2 regions of the Pseudobacillus sp. FSL P4-0506 genome follow, and region 1 is predicted to be linked to the other one. Evidence: riboswitches for the same ligand, from Rfam matches in the RefSeq annotation. Region 1 holds a riboswitch; the other holds the start of a gene.
What was found. A riboswitch is a leader RNA that binds a small molecule or an ion and turns the genes downstream of it on or off. The one in region 1 is predicted to bind cobalamin.

Region 1 (3,411 bases):
TGCTGGGCTTTCTCTTCGCCGAACGACATCGCATTTAATTCAGCCGAGTGGATAATTAACAGTAAAGTGCCCACCAAAAAAAAGGGCAAAATAAGTTGAATATAATCCCAGCCTCTCATTGATACACTCCCAAGCAGCCATCCGATAATTTGCCGCAATTCCTCACCGGTCAAAGCAATCATTAGTGAAATCAACGCACCTAAAAAAGAGCTAAAAATAATCCCTGTTAGAATGATAGTTTCTACTTTAAGTGACCGTTCAATCGCCTGGGCGAACAAAACAACGATGAAAATGGTTATAATCGAAGTCACAATACTAACAACGGGCAGGGTAAATCCGGAAAGCCAAGGGAGCTGCATATTAAAAAACAGCACCATAACAGCGCCTGCGGAAGCACCCGAAGATACACCGAGTGTATAAGGGTCTGCCAGAGGATTACGCAGCAGCCCTTGAAAAGCAGCACCCGCTACCGCTAGAGAGGCTCCTATAAGACCGGCCAACAATACTCTCGGAAATCTGATCTTCCACACGATGTTATCAAAAGAGGAATCGACTCCCTCAAGCGGCGTTCCAAAAAAATGATGGGATAATAAGAAAGCGATATCCCGAAACGGAACTTGGATCGTTCCGATCGAGATACCTGCAAATACAGCCGTAATAAAAAAAGCCAAAACTAACAAGTAAGCCGAGCTTTTATTTCTTAAAAACATCTGGATAGATCGCTTCGGCAAGTTCTTCTACTCCTTCAACAAGACGCGGGCCTGTTCGGTTGACGAGGTCAGCATTCACATCATGGACATCCTTGTTTTTAACGGCAGTCATGTTTTCCCATCCTTTGCGGCTGAGTACCTCTTCAATCGGTTTTTTTGTGTAGTAGCCATGCGTAGTAATGATTACGTCAGGATTCTTCTTGATAATCGCTTCCTCTGTCATTTGCACCCAGCCCTTCTGATCGGCAGCGGCATTTTTCGCATGAATCAGATCAAGCATTTCCTGCATAAATGTATTTTTTCCTGGTGTGAAAATGTCTGGAGCCGGTGATACTTCAATAAATACACTTTTTTCTTCTTCTTTTTTAATAGTTTTCGCTTTTTCCTCGATTTTTGATAGACCGTCTTTCATTTCTTCTACTACGTCTTCTGCTTTTTCAGTTGTTCCTGTCGCCTTGCCGATCATTTCAATTGAGTCGTATACTTGATCAAAATTTTGGGCATCATTAACGACAAGTACATCGATTCCCGCTTCTTCCAGTTGCTTCAATCCCTCTTTTGAGTTGTGGGCACTGGAACCATGTGCCAATACGAGATCCGTATCAAGCCCAATGATTTTTTCAATGTTATACTCCATGCCGCCAACTTTTTCTTTGGCGTTCACCTCTTTCGGGTAATTGTCGTTGTCTGATACCCCGACAATTTCATCACCTAAATCGAGTTTATAAGCAATTTCGGTATTGCTCGGAATAAGAGAAACAATTCGTTTCGGTTTTTCTTCAATAACGACATCTTTTCCTTCCGCATCCTTTATCGTTACCGGAAAGGCTGCTTGTTGACTCTCTTTTGGCTGATCTGCTTTTTCTTCTTTTCCAGTTTCTGCTTTATCCGTTCCGCAGCCGGCAAGCAGGCCAGCAGCCAGTACGAAGGATAATGTGTACTGAGATAATTTGTTCATGACTTTCTCTCCCTTTGCTTCTTAAAAATATCCACAAAAAAACACCTCTACGCGATGGAGAGATGCAGTGAAAAAGGGCCAAACAGGTACATTGAACCAGGAAGCCGCTTTTACACCACCCTATCCGCGTAGGTTATTGGTGCTCTAAACCAGGCAGGTTTTCTGGCTTGTGAAATAAATAAATTTCACTTACAGTGGCGGGACCGCGCTGGATTTCCACCAGCTTGCCCTTTTAAAAAGCTTTTTGTTCAGCTTTACCTGATTAAATATATGTAGTTTTCCGCTTAGCCTCATTATACACAAAAAAAACTTTACTTTCATAAATTTTTAAAACGGTTCGCAGCTTTTCTAAAAATTCGTTTCTATTCTCTGCAGAAAATAAATTTTCTTATCATATAAGACCTTTATGTTTTAGACAGGACAAAAGTGGAATAGGATAAATAAAAAGAAAGGAGCGGCTAAAATGAATCTTGCAACTTTAATCGGGTTAGTTGTCCTACTGCTTTGCATTGCGCTTATTTTAGTTTACTTTCTTCGCCAGGCATTTGACTCCTCTGATACAAGCCGGATAGACGCTCTTCCTGAAGACGACGCGTACTTAAACGATCGCGACTCAACACATGACCGTAACTTATAGCCAAATAAAATGACAACATGACATACGAGCAAACATCTGTTTAAAAACAAGATCGTTTGCCAGCAGAACTATATAAAAAACATCCATCCCGATGAACGGGAGGATGTTTTTTATTATTTAGTATGAACCTTCACATTCAGCGTTTCCACAATGGCTTGCTTTATAATTTGAAGCATTTTAGTCAGCTCCTCGTAGCTGGAAGCTAGCGGCGGCATAAAAACGATCGTGTCACCAAGCGGTCTCGTCAGCATCCCCAATTCACGCATTCGCAATGTTGCCCGATAAGCCATTCTCTCTTCAAACGGAAAAGGTTCTTTGGTCTTTTTATCTTTCACTAGTTCAATTCCGCACATTAAACCAAGCTGTCGAATCTCACCGACGTGTGGCAGTTCATTTATTTCAGCCATCAACCTCTCAACATATTCTGCTTTTTTAGCAGCTTGCTCAACAAGCCCTTCTTTTTCGAAAATATCAAGATTGGCCAAAGCTGCTGCACAGCCGAGCTGGTTGCCCGTATAAGAATGTCCATGGAAAAAAGTTTTCATTTCGGTATATTCCCCGTAAAATGCCTGGTATACTTCTTCTGTTGTTAATGTAGCTGCAATCGGTAAATATCCACCGGTAATTCCTTTTGCCATTGTCATGATATCTGGCAAAACACCTTCATGTTCCACAGCGAACATTTTTCCCGTGCGCCCAAATCCAGTCGCCACCTCATCCACAATAAAAAGCACATTAAACTTTCGACAAAGCTGTTCAAGCTCCTTTAAGTACCCGACTGGCATGATGTGCATACCACCCGCCCCCTGTACCATCGACTCAACAATTAGTCCGGAGATCTGTTCATGATTCTTTTCAAATAAGTCATGTATTTCTGAGAGTGAATCTTCTTTAGCCGTTTGTTCATTGCCGGAAGGATGCCATTTTGCTGACGGGAAGGGGAGGGCGAATGAATGGAACATTAATGCGCTGTACACGCGGTGATAAATGTCGATTGAGCCCACGCTGATCGCACCGACTGTATCGCCGTGATAACCGTTTGTCAATGTGACAAACTTTGTTTTTTCAGTCCTGCCTTTATTTTGCCAATATTGGTACGCCATCTT
Region 2 (3,411 bases), 1.8 Mb from region 1:
AGAAAAGAAAGAAGCGATGAAAAAGAGAAAGGAAATTGGAATAAGTTCTTTGATGAGGAAGAGCAAAACACCCTGCAGGAGCAGCTTCCGAAACTGGAACAGGATGATAAGCTGATCAATAAGTGGATGAACTTATTGAAAAGGATTGACCTTTGTGTAGCTAAAAATATTGGCCCAGAATCAGAGGAGGGAAAGTTGATTGCTTCTGACGTTCTCTTACTGACAGATGAAATGTTTGCCGGAAATCGGGAGCTGGAAGAAAAGTTTTGGCGTGTACGGAAATCAGCAGATAAATCAGAGCTTCTAAATTTATATCCTATTAAAAAAGAGGTGATCTGTTTTTTGGAGGACGCTATTTACTTATTTGAACAAGCACGTGAATGAGGTGGTTATATAGTGAAAAAAGGAGTTGGAAGATCCACCGGTACATTTGGCGAGCTTGCCCAGGGAGAAAAGAATGGTCAGCCATTCCTATTTACGCTGCCTGTTCCCTTAACAAGCAAAGTATGGTTTGTTCCCACTCACTCTCCTGGTGTACGCAGTGACCATCCTTATAAGAGAAAAGCGATCTACGCTGCAGAGCTTGCATTGAAGAGAGCTGGGATGAGTGTAGGAGGAACATTATACTTTTCGTCACAAATTCCTGTCAGCAAAGGGATGGCAAGCAGCTCTGCGGATATAACTGCTGCCGTGCGCGCTGTCGCTATGAGTGTGGGGATAGACTTTACGGACTCAGCTATTGCAGAAATCGCTGCTGCTGTTGAACCGACAGATGGAGTTATGTATCAGGGCATCAATGCCGTGAACCAGAAAACAGGCGAACTGCTCTATTCTTATCCAAATTTCCCTGAGTTGTTTCTTATCGGTTATGACAGTGGGGGACGATTGAATACACAACAGTACTATAGGATGAAAGGTGAATATTCTGCTGCTGCAAAGCTGCAAATGGCTCAATTATTTGATGAAATGCACGACAGTCTCTTGTCCGGCAGTGTACCTGCCATTTTGTCTGCCGTCACGAAAAGCGCGAAGTTAAATGAGGAGCTGCTGCCTAAGCCTTTTTTCTCGTTGTTCGCTGAGCTGGCTAAAAGATTTGAATTGGGAGTCATTGTAGGTCACAGCGGGACCGTGATAGGCTTGCTGTGTCATAGATATGATCCTTCTTTTTTAGAAAAAATGTCTGCCGTCAAGCAGATCATTAAGCAGAAAACAGGCTGGAAGCCTTTCATTTCCGTGCCTGTACCTGCTTTATCTTCTTCTTCATAGTTCAACAAAAGAAACGTTATGTAAAATTTCCCTTGTCAAATGAATGAAGAACCTGCTAATCTAATAAAAGAGTTTGAAATTTAGAAAAATCAGGATGACATACATAAAAATTGAATAATAAGAAGAGAGTGCCCGGGAGAGTCATTTCTGGGATAATAGGGAAATCGGTGAAAGTCCGATGCAGCCCCCGCTACTGTAAACGGTGATGAAATTGTCAACAGCCACTGGCGTAATGCCGGGAAGGGACAAGAGTAAGTGGACCCGTAAGCCAGGAGACCTGCTTTCTTCTTCGAACCATCATTCTTCGGAGGGAAGAACAGGATGACTGTATGGAACGGTGTCGGTGCATTCGGCATGATTACTCGTTCCTTGAGTAGCTTATATACGTAGCTCTTAGTCCTTAACTTCTTCTGAAGTTAAGGACTTTTTTATTTTCCAAAAAGGAGTGGGGAATGTGGCGACATGGGATTTAACAGAAATGAACCATCATGTATTCATTTGCAATGGTTCGAGCTGTATGCGAAAAGGCGGAGAAGAGGTCACGCAGACAGTCAGAGAAGAAATAAAAAAACGGGAGCTTGATGTTCGGGTGCATACGACAAGAACAAGATGTAACGGCCGCTGTAAAGATGCTTGTGTCGTCATCGTTTACCCGGAAGGCACATGGTACCACGAGGTGGATGAACAGCTCGCAGAGAAAATTGTGGCTTCCCATCTCCAAGAAGGCCAGCCGGTTGAAGAAGCTGTCACGTACACTTATTACGAAAAAGGCATGATTCTTCAAAATGACCGTGTAACCGGTGTGGCCAAAGATAAAGAAAAGCAAACAGCCAAGTAAGCAGAGGAGGGCGAATAGAGTGAAGGGAAAATTATTGGTTGTCGGATTTGGACCGGGCAGCGCAGAGCACATTACAGAACGGGCCAAGGAAGCGCTAAAGGAAAGCGACTGTATTATCGGTTATAAAACATACGTCGATTTGATCGCAGACTTTATTGAGGGAAAAGAAATCATCAGCACCGGGATGTCAGAGGAAGTGAGCCGTGCACAGGCCGCTGTTAAATTAGCGGAAGAAGGAAAAACGGTGGCGGTCATTTCAAGCGGAGATGCCGGTGTCTATGGCATGGCAGGTCTTGTCTATGAAGTACTCGTTGAACAAGGTTGGAAAGAAGCGGACGGCGTGGGAGTAGAGATTGTACCGGGAATTTCGGCGATCAATTCCTGTGCTTCTCTTCTTGGGGCACCGGTTATGCACGATGCTTGCACAATCAGCTTAAGTGACCATCTAACGCCGTGGGATTTGATTGCCAAGCGGATAGAAGCAGCAGGGGCAGCTGATTTTGTCATCGCTTTATACAATCCAAAGAGCGGAAGAAGAACGAGACAAATTGCGGAAGCGCAGCGCATTTTATTAAAGCACCGTTCACCGGATACGCCAGTCGGCCTCGTCAAGAGCGCTTACCGGGAAAGAGAACAAGTGGTGATCACAGACTTGAAGAATATGCTGGATCATGATATCGGCATGCTGACGACCGTAATCATTGGCAATTCAACCACATTCCTTTACGACAACAAAATGATTACACCGAGGGGCTATCAGCGCAAATATACATTAACATCAGAAAAGCAGCCGCTAAAGCCGCACGAACGGTTGAAGCCGAAAAATGAGCCGTGGGCTCTTCATGGAGGGCAAGAGGAGAAAACAGACCTGTACAAGCTTGGAATGAAAGCGCTCCGCCTTTTAGATGGAAAAGACAAACAAGAGACAAGTCAGCCGCTGTTCAAGAGAAAAGTAGAATCCATTTTTGAAGTAGCTGTCAGCCCGGGAGTGGCGAATAAGGTGTTCTCGGCTGAGCAAATGCTCGTTCTTTCAAAAGCAGCCGGAGAAAAAGGGGCTATCGAATATACGCCTCATCACCAAGTAATTTTACGGGTGCCGACAGAAGATCCTCATCAAGTAACAGCTTCCTTAAAAGATGCCGGATTTTTGCTTTCACCTATTGGGGATGTTGCAACGGTGAAAGCCTGTGACTTCTGTGACGGAGAAAAGAAAGATGCAATTCCGTACGCTGAACTGCTTCATGAGAAATTTGACGGCTTAGAAATGCCGAAAGAACTAAAAATTGGATTGAATGGCTGCGGAATGG

Region 2: linked by a shared signal. The riboswitch ahead of MKZ02_RS12905 ((2Fe-2S) ferredoxin domain-containing protein) and the one ahead of MKZ02_RS21750 (ABC transporter substrate-binding protein) in region 1 are both predicted to bind cobalamin.

Annotation. Positions count from the first base shown of each region.
Region 1 is NZ_JBBOOI010000001.1:4,321,125-4,324,535, forward strand. Features, by position in the region: gene MKZ02_RS21745 (FecCD family ABC transporter permease) at 1-731, opposite strand, end outside; gene MKZ02_RS21750 (ABC transporter substrate-binding protein) at 694-1,668, opposite strand; cobalamin riboswitch at 1,804-1,945, opposite strand; gene MKZ02_RS21755 (hypothetical protein) at 2,132-2,305, shown strand; gene bioA (adenosylmethionine--8-amino-7-oxononanoate transaminase) at 2,419-3,411, opposite strand, start outside.
Region 2 is NZ_JBBOOI010000001.1:2,554,118-2,557,528, forward strand. Features, by position in the region: gene MKZ02_RS12895 (MerR family transcriptional regulator) at 1-384, shown strand, start outside; gene MKZ02_RS12900 (GHMP family kinase ATP-binding protein) at 397-1,266, shown strand; cobalamin riboswitch at 1,376-1,565, shown strand; gene MKZ02_RS12905 ((2Fe-2S) ferredoxin domain-containing protein) at 1,721-2,104, shown strand; gene cobJ (precorrin-3B C(17)-methyltransferase) at 2,124-3,411, shown strand, end outside.